One region of the Candidatus Allofournierella excrementavium genome, then DNA from elsewhere that is predicted to be linked to it. Evidence: predicted binding sites of a transcription regulator. Region 1 holds the regulator's gene; the other holds the start of a gene.

Region 1 (6,816 bases):
ACTACAAGCCGCAGGTGAACGCCGCCCATCGGGACCTCTCTGCGGTGCTGAAAGGCAGCAAGTGATTTCTAACAGAGAGGAGGCTGCCGTATGGCACAGGTTTTCCCCACAAAATCGAACCTGATGGCGCAAAAGCGCAGCCTTGCGCTCGCCAGCCAGGGCTATGACCTGATGGACCGCAAGCGGAACATCCTCGTGCGGGAAATGATGCAGCTAATCGACCGGGCGGCGGTCATCCAGGACGAGATCGCCACCGCCTACTCCTCGGCCTACAAGGCCCTGCAGCGCGCCAACATCACCCTTGGCGTGGTGGGCGAGTTCGCCAAGACGGTGCCCGTGGAGACCGGCCTCAAGCTGGACTATCGCAGCGTCATGGGCGTGGAGCTGCCCATCGTCAAAATGGAGGAGAGTGCCCCCGGCCTTTATTACGGGCTGGATTCCACCAACAGCCAGTTGGATGATGTGTATCTGAAATTCTGCGAGGTCAAGCGCCTCACCGTGGAGCTGGCCGAGGTGGAGAGCAGTGTCTACCGCCTGGCTGTGGCCATCCAGAAGACCCAGAAGCGGGCTAACGCCCTGAACAACATCATGATCCCCCAGTTTACCGCCACCATCAAGTACATCACCGAGGTGCTGGAGGAAAAGGAACGGGAGGATTTCTCCCGCCTGAAGGTCATCAAAAAGCAGCGGGACGGCTGAGCCGCCGCTGCAAAGCTGTAAAGCAAAGCCCCTTTGCGGAACTTTCGCAAAGGGGCTTTTTGTTTGCTTTTATGTTACAGGGTGAATCCCAGCCTGCGCCGGGCGGGCCAGGCAAAGTCGCGCCACTGGCCGCCGGAACCGTCGGCCTTGCCCACCAGAAGGGTGGTGGCCGCGTCGGCCAGATAGCCCAGGTATCCTGCCGCGGGACTGTTGCAGAGCAGCTTCCACATCAGGCCGCCGAAGAGATAGGACTGGGCGAATTCTCGCCAGTCGCCCAGGTCCTGGGCGGCCCGCTGTGCCAGGTCCCACAGGATGCCCTGGGCCTCTTCCGGGGTGATCCAGCCCAGGTAGCTGCCCCAGCGGGCCAGCATGGCGGCACGGCCCACGTCCCAGCCGGCCATGAAGGCAGGGGAGTACCGTCCCTTGTAGTGTTGGGCAAAGGCCCAGGCGCGGACAACGCCCTCCCGGTCGTCCTCGTCCTCGTCGCCGGTCATCAGCTCCTCCGGCGTTTCCGCCTCACAGTAAAAGCGGTAGCGCTCGGTGTATCCGCCCTGGCTCAGGTAGCGGAGAGTTTCCAAAAGGCCGCCCCGCCCATCGATGCCCCAGGAGCGGCGCACCACCGACAGGACCTGCTGTTCCAGCACGGGGATGTGTTCCTCCACGTCCAGCCCGTCCAGGCTGTGGTCGTTGAGGGTGGACACGATGCCCGAGAGCAGGATGCCGAACCGGCCCCAAAGTGCCGGGTCTCTGCCGTATTCCACGGGAGCGGGCTCGGGCAGAGCCTCCAGCCGCGCCATGGTCTCGTCCAGCAGAGCGTAGAGAGCGTCATCGGTCTCTTCTTCTTCGTCAAGGCCTTCTCCTTCACAGTTGTTGTCCATGGCAAGGGTCTCCAGTGCGGCGGCCAGCACGCCCATGTCCTCGCCGAACAGCTGGTTCATTACGGCTTCGGTGCTGGCAGAAGCGGCTTCGGCCACCCGCTGCTCCATCATCTGTTGCAGCTGTTCCTCATTCGCCGCCATCTGTGCCATCGTCTGGCCGTCGAACACCTGCCCGAGGATCTCCACCTGCCGCCGGGCGTTCGCGGCCATCTGTTCTGCCTCCCGGGCGGCGGCTTCCTCCGGCGGGGCGGCCGGTTCAGGGGAAGAAGAGCTGGCCAGAGCATCGGCTTTTTCCTCCGTTTCGTGCAGACTTGCCAGAGCCTGCGCCTGCGCGGCCTTCGCGCGGTTCATGATTTCATTGATGTCCATCGTCATCCTCCTTTTCGCCGGGCAGCGTGTGCCAGACCGGCGGCTGCCCGCGGCGGAACAGCAGGCGCTTTGCCCGCTCCAGCAGTGAATCCACAAAATGGAACCACAGCTGCCCGAAAATTGCCAGCACCGTGAGCAGGACAAACATCCAGAAAAGCTCGTCCCAGGGCATCACAGCCTCACTTCTTCGCAAAGCGGTTCATAAAGAACTCGGTGAAGGCGGCCAGTTCCTCGTCCTGGGACACATAGACGTACAGGCTCTCGTCCTCCAGCCAGTCGTAGGCGTTGATGGCGATGTAGCCCCGCTTGTCCGGGTAAATGACAAAAGCGTCGGTGGGATATTTGTTCCGATAGGCCTTCAAAATGTCGGCGCGGCGGTAGAAAGTGGGGTCGCCGCAGCCGGAAAGGTCAGGCACGGTGGGCACCACCACGATGGTTTCCTGTGCCTCGTTCCAGCCAACGATGAGATTGCCGATCTTGGTCTTGCTGCCGTGGACAAAGCCGTAGTTGAAGCGGCTCACATCCTCGGTGTAGCCGAAAATGAGCCGGTATTCACTGCCGCCCTCCACCACATGGTCAAACAGCGCCCGCATCTTTTTGGCGTTGGCGGCGCTCTTTTCCATGTCGATCTCCGGGCCCTTGAACAGCTTGCTGAAAATTCCCATTTCAAAATCCTCCTGAGTGTTTATTATCTCTCCGCCGCAAGACGGAGAAAATTCTGTATAAAGATAAAATCTTGAATTTGTCTTTATTGCGAGCTGAAGAATGGCCCGTTTGAAAAACACCGCCAAAAGGGGCCAAACGGGCCGCAAAGTTATTGGTTTTGGGCGTCCTGGGCGCGCAGGGAAGCCAGCCAGTCCACGATCGAGTTTATCTGCACATCGATGGTGGCCTCCGCCGCCTCGGGGACAAGCAGGGGAAGGCTGCCGGGGATGGCCCGCTGGATGACCATCACCGCAAGACAGAGATTGGTGAACAGGCTGATGCGCTCGGGAGTGGGGCGCACACCGAAAATTTCCATCAGCTGTCCGAACAGCCGCTGCTGTTTTTCCCGGAAAGACTGATAGCTCTCGGGAGACAGGCGGTGGAAAATCTTCTGCTGCTCTTCCACCGTGAGCACCGCGATGCCGTTGCGCTCACCGTAGCAGCAGATGCGAAGAAATCTGGTGACGGCCTGCCGCCAGTCCAGCTTGGGGTCGGCCAGCAGCTGCCGGGCATACGCCACCACCCTGGGCTGCTGGAGATAGAGCATCTCCACCACCAGGTCCTCCTTGGTGGGGAAGAAGGTGTAGAAAAAGGAACGGGAGATGCCCACCTTCTGATAGATCTGCTCCACCGTGGTGTGCTGGATGCCCTGCTTTGTCATCAGTTCCAGGCCCACGGCCACAAGATCCCTGCGGATCTGTTCCCGCTGCGCCTCGGAATAGGCCACCTTCGGCATGCCGGCACCTCCCTTATGATAAAAACACAAATTGCGGATTTGTTTTTATTGTAGCATGAGGACGGAAAAAACACAAGAAAAACCAGCCGGGAACTTCGGTTCCCGGCTGGTGTCTGCAACAAAACTGGAGGCAGGTCAAACGCGGACTTTGGGATGCCGCTGATAGAACTTTTCCCGCTCGGCAAAATAGCATTGCGCGCAAAGGCTCTGGTATTCCACGTTGTTCTCCTGGTCGATGGCCACCTGGTCGCCCTCGAACACGAATTCGCCGTTCACCTTGCGCCCGTTGCAGGTGGCTTTGCGCCCGCAGGTGCAGATGGTCTTCATCTCCTCAATGGCGTGGGCCAGTTCCAGAAGGCGGGTGGAGCCGGGGAACCCCTGCATGGAGAAGTCGGTGCGCAGACCGTAGGCGATGACGGGGATGTTCAGCTTCACGGTCACCATGAACAGCTGTTCCGCCTGCTGGGGGGTGAAAAACTGGCTCTCGTCGGTGAGCACGCAGGCCAGGGGCTTGTCGCCGCGGGCCGCCTCCTGTTTTACCAGCTCGAACACGTCCATGTCGGGGGTGACGGCCTTGTCCACCGGGCGGCTCACGCCCAGGCGGCTGAGCAGGCATTCTCCGCCCTTTGTGTCGATGCTGGGCTTGAGGATGAACACCCGCATGCCCCGCTCTTCGTAGTTGAATGCCACCTGCATCAGAGCGGTGCTTTTGCCGCTGTTCATCGCGCCGTAGCGGTAATAAAGTTTAGCCATAAACGAGGGACGCTCACTTTCGTTGTGGTGTTTATTTGTTGCGCAGCCGGTACCCCAGGCTCATCAGGCTGTCGCCCAGGTGGGCGTTCTCCACAGTGACGTTGGGGTAGGCGACGGAGAGGTCATAGTGGCTGAAATTCCAGAAGCCCTTGATGCCCAGCTCTACCAGCTGGCCGGAAACTTCCTTCGCGCTCTCCCGGGGCAGGCACAGCACCGCAACGGTGGGGTGGTTGGCCTTGCAGAACTCGTCCAGTTCGTCGATGTGATGAATGGGCACACCGTCCAAATCGTGCCCCACCAGTTCCTGACGGATGTCGAACACCGCCAGCAGGTTGTAGCCGTTGGTGTCGGTGGTCAGAAAGCGGGACACGGCGGTGCCCAGGCGGCCGGCGCCCAGCAGGATGGTGGGCAGCTTTTCGCCGTGGCCGAACAGAAGATGGCCGATCTCTTTTTCCAGCACTTCCACATTGTAGCCGATGCCCTGCTGCCCGAAGCCGCCGAAGCAGTTGAAGTCCTGCCGGACCTGGCTGGCGGTGGTGCCCATCATGCGGGCCAGTTCGCTGGAAGAAATTGTCGCCACGCCGGATTTGTGCAGCTGCGCGATGTAGCGGTAGTACTTCGGCAGCCGTTTGATGACCGGCAGTGATACCTTGCCCTGAGAGTTGTTCATTCGTTTCACCATCTTTTATCAGATTCTTCAAGCGTGGCTTGCAAAAGGCAAAGCAGCAGCAGGCCGCTTTTTATTCCCCGGCCCGGCTGTGCTGCGGACCACAGACCGGGGCAAAGCGCCGAAAACAGACGCCCTTTTTATATAGTATAATCTTTGAAGCGGCTTTGTCAAACAGAATACAAAGTTTTTGAACACACTGCGTCTTTTTGTATAACTGAGGCCCGAAGGGGGGAACACTGTCAGGGAAGACCGAAAAGGAGGCGCACAAAGCCATGGAACCGAACGAGAACAAGCAGCCGCCCACCGATGCGCAGGTGGAGCAGGAAAAACTGGAACAGGAATATATGATGGACACCGGCTCGGTGATCCGCACCAAGGGCCGCCACGCCATCCACTGCCTGACGGTGGTGGGGCTGATCGAGGGCCACGTCAGCGCGGACCAGAGCCAGAAGGTGACCAAATACGAGCACGTGATCCCCCAGCTGGTGGCCATCGAGGAGGACCCGGACATCGAGGCGCTGCTGGTCATCCTGAATACGGTGGGCGGCGACGTGGAGGCGGGCCTGGCCCTCTCAGAACTCATCAGCGGGGTCAGCAAGCCCAGCGCCACGCTGGTGCTGGGCGGCGGCCACTCCATCGGCATCCCGCTGGCGGTCAGCGGTCGGCGCAGTTTCATCGTGCCCACCGCCACCATGACCATCCACCCGGTGCGCCATTCCGGGCTGGTGCTGGGCGTGCCCCAGACCATGCGCTATTTCGAGCAGATGCAGGAGCGCATCGCCGGTTTTGTGGAGAGCCACTCGAAGATCAGCAAGGAACGCTTTGTGGAACTGATGATGCACACCGGCGAGCTGGTGATGGATGTGGGCACGGTGCTCACCGGCCAGCAGGCGGTGCACGAGGGCCTGATCGACCAGCTGGGCAGTTTGAACGACGCGCTGGATTACCTGTATGGCGAGATCGAACGCCGGGGCTGAAGGCCCCGGCGCTTTCCATTGTTGACATTTTTGAGGACGGGGTTTATGATGAAATAAATCCAGATAGAAAGCGGGGTGCTCAACTATGAAAAACAGCGGAACGAATGCACGAGCTGAATATCTTTTGAGGGCCCCGGTCGCATTGTGAGTGCTTCATAGGCTTTGCCGCGGCTTGTTTGCCGCGGCTTTTTTTATGCGGTCTGCTGCCCTTCACAAGATGTTCGCGCAAAATCAGTTTGCAGATGAACCAGGAATGATTTGTGGAGGTATTTATGACCCATCTTGAAAAAATCACCGAAGAAAATTTTGTGGAAGCGTTCAATTTGAAACTTGCGCCCGAACAGGAGCGCTTCGTTTCACACCCCATCCGCAGCCTTGCCCAGGCGTATGTTTACAGGCAGCAATGCCAGCCCTTCGGCATCTATGAAAATGATACGATGGTCGGCTATGTGATGGTGATCTACGACTATGATGTCCCGGAATACGATATATGGCACATGATGATCGATGCGTCGCACCAAGGGCTGGGGTATGGAAGCGCCGCCCTGGACCAGGTGCTTGCATACATCAAAACAAAGCCTTTCGGAGCTTCGGACCGGGTGGTTTTGACCTGCAGCAAAGACAATGCCCGGGCGCTGGGCCTTTACAGAAACAAAGGCTTTGTGCCGACCGGGGCGGTGTTTGAAGATGAAGTGGAACTTGTGCTGAACCTGCGGCGATAAACGAGCTTTGCCCGTGGCAAAACGCCCCGGCGCTTCCATTTTCGGGGGCCCCCGTTCGCCAAATTTGGGTTTTACAATTCGCCCGGTTGATGGTAAAATAATTAAGTTAAGCATTCCGCGCCGCGTGGGCAGACGCCCCGCGGCGAACGATACCAACGCAAGGCGAAAGAGGATACAAAAACACTATGGCGACAAAGAAAACTTCGACCCGAAAAAACGGCTCCGGCAGCCGGCGGCGCAGGCCCCAGCCGGACATTGCCCAAAGCTGGAGCATCCTGCTTTTTGGCTTGGGCGCCGTTCTGGTGGC
Region 2 (6,816 bases), on a different contig from region 1:
GTGAACTCCACATACTGGGGCACAAGGCCGCTGACCATGTAGCGGATGTCCACCAGGGTCACCTTGCGGTACTGGCCCAGCAGCAGCGGAACAAGGCTGCTGGCATAGGAATCCCGGAACACCACCAGCTCCTTGTCGGTGGCCGCCAGGGGGCTCTCGACGGTGATGAGGGGGCTGGCCCCGCTCAAAAACACGTCGTAGGGCACGTCGGTGTCAAGGCGTTCGAGGTCGTAGACAGCGGTGGAATCGGGGTACTGGTAGTTGTCGCACACGGCGGCCACGGTGGCGTCGCTGACCAGATAGGTCAGTTCTTCCGGCTTGTCCGCGCCGTACTTGCCGTAGGCGCCGATGAAGCCTTCCACCGTCACCGGGTCAAAGCCGTCCATGTCCACCGAAAAGCCCATGGCCGCGCCCAGCGCGTCCACCACGCCGCCCAGCCGCTCCTGCCGCCAGTGGCTGTCGGTGAAATAGTAGTCCTCCAGGGTCAGCGCCCCGGTCAGGTCGATCTTTTCGATGCCGCTGCCCATCAGCTGGCTGTCCACCGTGGAGAACAGAGCCTGATAGTCGGTGGCGGGCCTCACCTCGTCGGTCAGGTAATAGCCCTTGTCCGGCACGATGGCGTAAAAGGCGCGGTTCTCCTCGGTGAGCAGGTCCGCCTTCAGCTTTTCCAGCTTTTCGCCAAAGCGCACCGCACTGTCCACGTCGGGCCCGTCCAGCGCCTCCACCCAGTGGCCGTGGGCGGTGTACATGCCGTTCTCGTCCGGGCGCATGCCGCGGTCGAACAGGCCCATTGCCACCGCAATGACAACAGCGGCAGCCGCGAAGCAGAGCCCCGCGGCTGCGAATGCGAGTTTGCGTTTCACGGCTTACTCAGCCACGGCGGCGGTGAAGCCGCTGTGCAGCTGCTCAGCCAGGTCGGCGCTGGTCATGATGAGGATGACGGTGTCGCCGGAGAAGTCCACGATCTTGCTCTCGGCTTCCACGCAGATCCACTTGCGGGGGTCGGCATTGGCCTCGATGTTGGCGGCCAGCTGCTCGGCCTCCTCGGCGCTGTTCGCCTTCACCAGGCAGACGGAGAAGGGCACGGAAGTCATGGCGGCCTCGGCGGCGATGCCGTCGGCATAGCGGTCACGGGTCACGCCCAGGTTGTACTCGGAGTTCTCCTCGGTGAGCGGGGTGTACTTGGCGCCGCCGTTCAGGTCGGCGGGCATCAGCATGGGGATCTGCTCCGCGTCGCCCGCGGCCAGCACCTGGTCCATCAGGGCCTCCAGGCTGCCGGGCTCGGCTTCGCTGGCAGGCTCGGAAGCGGGCTCGGAAGCAGGCTCAGAGGCGGGCTCGGAAGCCGGCGCGCTGCTGCTGGGCGCGGAGGAAGGCGCGGAAGAAGAGGGGGCGGAAGAGCAGCCGGCAAAGGCGGCAACAGCCATGATGAGGGCGAGGGTCAAAGCGAGTTTTTTCATGTGTGTGACTCCTTAATTTTAAAGAAATGTGCGGCCGGTTTTGGGGTTAGTGTTCCCCGCCGGCACAGAGTAAACACCTGAGGTGAGGAAAATATTGCAAAGCGACTAAAATTTTTTTGCGTTTTTCATGCGAAACGCTCCCTTGCCCTGCGGGGAATAGATTGTTATACTTGTAACAGACGGAGAAACTCCGCCAAGCAAACGTTTTGTTTGACCTGAAAAGGAGAGGATACCAATGGCTAACCGCATCGTTCTGAACACCATTTCCTATCATGGCAAGGGCGCCATCGAGAACATCGTTCCCGAGCTGACCGCCCGCGGCTACAAAAAGGCTTTTGTCTGCTCTGACCCCGACCTTTTGAAGTTCGGCGTGACCAAGAAGGTCACCGACCTGCTGGAGGCGGCGGGCTTTGCCTATGAAGTTTACAGCGACATCAAGCCCAACCCCACCATCGAGAACGTGCAGCACGGCGTGGAGGCCTTCAAGACCAGCGGTGCGGACTGCATCGTGACCATTGGCGGCGGCTCCTCCATGGACACCGCCAAGGCCATCGGCATCATCGCCAACAACCCCGAGTTTGCCGACGTGCGCAGCCTGGAGGGCGTTGCCCCCACCAAGAAGCACGCGGTGTTCACCATCGCCGTGCCCACCACCGCCGGCACCGCCGCCGAGGTGACCATCAACTACGTCATCACCGACGTGGAGAAGAAGCGCAAGTTCGTCTGCGTGGACACCAACGACATCCCCGAGGTTGCCGTGGTGGACCCGGACATGATGTCCACCATGCCCAAGGGCCTCACCGCCGCCACCGGCATGGACGCGCTGACCCACGCCATCGAGGGCTACATCACCAAGGCCGCCTGGGAGATGACCGACATGTTCCATCTCAAGGCCATCGAGCTCATCGCGAAACACCTGCGGGGCGCCGTCGCCGGCGAGCCGGAAGGCCGTGAGGGCATGGCGCTGGCCCAGTACATCGCCGGCCAGGGCTTCTCCAACGTGGGTCTCGGCATCGTGCACTCCATGGCCCACAGCCTGGGCGCTGTCTACGACACCCCCCACGGCGTGGCCAACGCCATCCTGCTGCCCACCGTGATGGAGTACAACGCTCCCGCCACCGGCGAGAAGTACCGCGACATCGCCAAGGCCATGGGCGTGGAAGGCGTGGACGCCATGACCCTGGACGAGGCCCGCAAGGCCGCCTGCGCCGCCGTGAAGCAGCTGAGCCAGGACGTGGGCATCCCCGCCGACCTGAAGGCCATCGTGAAGGAGGAGGACGTGCAGTTCCTCTCCGAGAGCGCCTATGCCGACGCCTGCCGTCCCGGCAACCCCCGCGACACCAGCGTGGAGGAGATCGCCGCGCTCTACCGCAGCCTGATGTAAGGCGTTCAGAACCAATCAAAAGAAAGAGGAGCCGCCCCGCGGGGCGGCCCCTCTTTTTGTGTGCGTCGATGCTGGCTTGGCGAAAGGTCACATCCCGCCGCAGTAAAAACGGGTCACGGCATAACTGCCGTCCAGCGGCCCGGCCGAGAGCTGGCCTGTGTATTCCTCCGGCTCGCCGTCCACGGTCAGGCTGACGGTGAAATCAAAGTTGTCGTCGCCTGTGCCTTCCAGCCGGACTTCTGCCACCTCCACCTGCCTGCCCGCGTAAAACTCGTCGTACCGCATCAGGGTGCGGTTGGCGACGAGCACGTCCAGTGCTTCGGGGCTGACACAGGGGGCAAGCCCTTCATAATAGTCCGTCACGGCGGCCTCGTCTATGACGGAAGCCTGGGAGAAGGCATCGTAGCGGCCGTCGGCGTTGGCGGTGAAGAATTCCGTCAGAAATGCCTCGCCGGCCTCCTCCGGTGTCTGGAAGGCCGCTTCCTTGGCGGAACAGGCGCACAGGGCCAGAGCCAGCGCCAGGAATGCCAGAAAAAGTTTCGGGATGCGGACGTTCATGAGCGGGGCCTCCTTTTCCTTTTTTAAAGGGGTGTTCCTTGATTTGAATATAGCATGGAACGGCCAAAGAGTAAATACAAAATGGGGCCAAGACGCGGCCTTGCTCAAAAGAAAAAAGGGGCCGCCCGCGGGGCTGCCCCTTTTTTGCGTGAGTTCACAGCTTGTCCAGATATTCCGCGGCGGAAAGCCCCGCGATGAGGCCCTCGCCCACCGCCTTCGCCACCTGCAGCGGCGCGCCGGCGATGTCCCCGGCGGCAAAGGCGCCCTCGATGTTGGTGGCCATGTGCCGGTCCACCTTCACAAAGCCGTCCTCGATGGCAAGGCCGGGCAGCAGGGTGTCCGGCGCGATGGCGCTGCGCAGGATGAACAGCCCCTGGATGGGCAGCTCCTGGCCCGCCACCCGCATCCACTCCACCGTCTGGCCGCCGCCCACCGCCTGCACCGCGCCGGGCAGATGCTCGATGGCATCGCTGAGCTCCGCCGGGCGCTTGGGGGAGACGAACCGCACCTTGCAGCCGATGGAGGCCAAGAAGTTCGCCTCGCCTGCCGCCTCGGGGGAAAGGCCCCACACCGCCACCTCCCGGCCGCGGTAGAGCATACCGTCACAGGTGGCGCAGTAGGACACGCCCCGGCCCAGAAACTCGCTCTCGCCCTCGATGGGTTTGGCCTTGGCCACGCCGCCGGCCAGAATGACCGTGCGGGCCTCCAGGATGTTGCCGTCGAAGTTCAGCATGAAGCGGTCGCCCAGGGGCAGCACGTTGGTCACCCGACCCGCCTTCGGGACGATGCCCAGCGATCTGGCATGGTCGGCAAAGGCCGCCAGCATCTCGCTGCCGGAGAGCCCCGGCAGACCCAGGTAGTTGTCCACCCGCTCGGCTTTGGCCAGAAGGCCCGCCCCCGCGCCCAGCACCCGGACGCTCTTGCCCCGCTGGTGCAGGTTGATGGCCGCCGAAAGCCCGGCGGGCCCGCCGCCCACCACCGCGCAGTCCAACATGGCTTCACTCATAAAAACGCGCCTCCTTGCCCGTTGTTCGTCGTATTCAGTATAGGGCAGCGAGGCCCTGTTTACCGTAATTTTATCACAAAGGGCCCCGCGTTGCCAACCGGCGCGCAGGCAGGTATAATAAAGAAAAGACCAGAGGAGGGATGCCCTGTGTTCGGACCTGCGGATAAAAAACTGGGCTTTGGCTTCATGCGCCTGCCCATGAAAGGGGAGGAGGTGGACATCGAGACCACCTGCCGCATGGTGGACGAATTTTTGGCGGCGGGCTTTTGCTACTTCGACACCGCCCACGGCTACCACGACGGCCAGAGCGAGGCGGCGCTGAAAGCCGCCCTCACCAGCCGGTACCCCCGGGAGAAGTACATTCTGGCGGACAAGCTCTCGCCTCCCTTCTTTGAGAAGGAGGCGGACATCCGGCCCCTGTTCGAACAGCAGCTGGAGGCCTGCGGCGTGGAGTACTTCGACATGTACCTGATGCACGCCCAGAGCGCCGGGCGCTTCGAGTTCTATAAAAGCTGCCGCGCCTACGAGACGGCCTTCGCCCTGAAGGCGGAGGGCCGGGTGCGCCATGTGGGCATCTCCTTCCACGACACCGCTCCGGTGCTGGAGCGCATCCTCACCGAGTATCCCCAGCTGGACTTCGTGCAGCTGCAGTTCAACTATCTGGATTACGAGGACCCCCAGGTGCAGAGCCGCGCCTGCTACGAGGTCTGCCGCCGCCACCAAAAGCCGGTGGTGGTGATGGAGCCGGTGCGGGGCGGGCGGCTGGCCCAGCTGCCGGACGAGGCCCGGGCGCTGCTGGCAAAGGTGAGCGACAGCAGCCCGGCGGGCTTTGCCCTGCGCTTTGCCGCCGATTTTGAAGGGGTGAAGATGGTGCTTTCGGGCATGAGCAGCCCAGATCAGCTGGAGGAGAACCTGCGGGTGATGAGCGCCCCCGCGCCCCTTACCGGCGCGGAGCGGGCGGCGGCGGAGCCGCTGCGGCGCATCCTCACCGCCCAGCAGCTGGTGCAGTGCACCGCCTGCGGCTACTGCACCTCCGGCTGCCCGGCGGCCATCCGCATCCCGGACCGCTTCGCGGCCTACAACGCCCGCCTGCGGGGCGAGACAGACGCCGCCGCCCGATACGCCGCTGTGCCCGGCGGCGAGGCCTCGGCCTGCGTGGGCTGCGGCGCCTGCGAAAAGGCCTGCCCCCAGAAGCTGCCCATCCGGAAGCTGCTGGCGCTGGCCGCGCGGGAATTTGAACAGTAAAAAAAGCGGGGGAGAGCCCGGTCGGCATCGACCGGGCCCTCCCTCTTTTCCTGTGAAGCGCAGGGGCGTTCACCCGCGGGAATATTTCAGCCGGGTGGCGGCTCCGCCCCGCAGGTGCCGCTCGGCCTTGTTGGCCCCCAGCACCTGCTGCACCTGGCGGTACAGCTGCGGGTTCAGCCGCTTGAGCCGGCAGGTCACATCCTTGTGCACCGTGGACTTGCTGACGCCGAAGGCGCCGGCGGCGCTGCGCACGGTGGCACGGTGTTCGGTGATGTACAGCGCCAGCTGCAAGGCGCGCTCGTCGATGTTCCCTTTCACACAGCGTCACTCCCCGTGATGAGTTCTCACGCAGAATGTATATGCGCCGGCCGGGCGGGATATGAAGAGGCCGGGCAGGCACAGCCTGCCCGGCCTTTTCCGGGAGAGAGAAGGAGCGCGAAAGGAGGTCACAGCGTTCCGGTCACAAGTTTGCCGTTGTGGATGATGGTGAGGTCAGCCTTGTTTTGCAGCAGGGCAATGTTGGCAAGCACGTCGCCCTTCACCACCAGCAAGTCGGCGGTCTTGCCCGCGGCCAGCACGCCGATATCCGGCTGGCGCAGGGCCTGAGCCGCCATGCTGGTAGCAGTCTTGATGGCTTCCATGGGGCTCATGCAGAGCTTGGTATACATCTCCAGCTCCTCCGCGCCGTCGCCGTGGCAGTTGAAGGGAGTGCCGGTGTCGGTGCCGCAGACGATTTTCACGCCCGCTTTGTAGGCCTTTTCCAGCCCCGCATAGTGGGCGGTGGCAAAGTAGTGGATCTTCTCCAGCACATAGTCGGGCACGCCGCCCTCCGGGCCGTATTTGATGGTGCGGAAGGCGCACAGGGTGGGAACCAGATAGTGGTCGCCCTTCAGCAGCAGTTCGATGCCCTCATCGTCCAGAAAGCTGCCGTGCTCGATGGTGCGCACACCGGCCCGCAGGGCGCGTTTGATGCCGTCGGCGCCGATGGCGTGGGCAGCGGTGAGGGCGTTTCGGTTGGCGGCCTCTTCCACAGCGACCCGCATCTCCTCTTCGGTGAGCTGGGACACGGTGCCCGGCCCGGGAGAGTTGCCGCCGCCGGTGGCCATCAGTTTGATGTTGTCGGCCCCGTTTTTCAGCCGGTCGCGGGCGGCGCGGCGCACTTCGTC

Evidence for each region. Region 1 encodes Rex, which represses fermentation and respiration genes when NADH is low (regulators of the CRP and FNR family bind a similar motif). Its sites were predicted from a motif close to ATTGTTAANNNNTTAACAAT; they were not measured.
Region 2: a site for Rex is predicted at 1,618-1,637, ahead of fucO (lactaldehyde reductase). Genes of this name have one in related genera too.

The regions. Positions count from the first base shown of each region.
Region 1 is NZ_DBGFPE010000042.1:15,506-22,321, reverse strand. Features, by position in the region: gene ACMI1Q_RS10050 (V-type ATP synthase subunit B) at 1-65, shown strand, start outside; gene ACMI1Q_RS10045 (V-type ATP synthase subunit D) at 91-699, shown strand; gene ACMI1Q_RS10040 (DUF1266 domain-containing protein) at 774-1,946, opposite strand; gene ACMI1Q_RS10035 (hypothetical protein) at 1,933-2,118, opposite strand; gene ACMI1Q_RS10030 (hypothetical protein) at 2,126-2,611, opposite strand; gene ACMI1Q_RS10025 (TetR/AcrR family transcriptional regulator) at 2,761-3,387, opposite strand; gene ACMI1Q_RS10020 (thymidine kinase) at 3,523-4,140, opposite strand; gene ACMI1Q_RS10015 (redox-sensing transcriptional repressor Rex) at 4,172-4,822, opposite strand; gene ACMI1Q_RS10010 (ClpP family protease) at 5,083-5,787, shown strand; gene ACMI1Q_RS10005 (GNAT family N-acetyltransferase) at 6,060-6,509, shown strand; gene ACMI1Q_RS10000 (DNA translocase FtsK) at 6,695-6,816, shown strand, end outside.
Region 2 is NZ_DBGFPE010000048.1:16,298-23,113, reverse strand. Features, by position in the region: gene ACMI1Q_RS11490 (hypothetical protein) at 1-863, opposite strand, end outside; gene ACMI1Q_RS11485 (hypothetical protein) at 867-1,457, opposite strand; gene fucO (lactaldehyde reductase) at 1,693-2,841, shown strand; gene ACMI1Q_RS11475 (hypothetical protein) at 2,929-3,399, opposite strand; gene ACMI1Q_RS11470 (NAD(P)/FAD-dependent oxidoreductase) at 3,554-4,405, opposite strand; gene ACMI1Q_RS11465 (aldo/keto reductase) at 4,553-5,650, shown strand; gene spoIIID (sporulation transcriptional regulator SpoIIID) at 5,720-5,968, opposite strand; gene ACMI1Q_RS11455 (amidohydrolase family protein) at 6,097-6,816, opposite strand, start outside.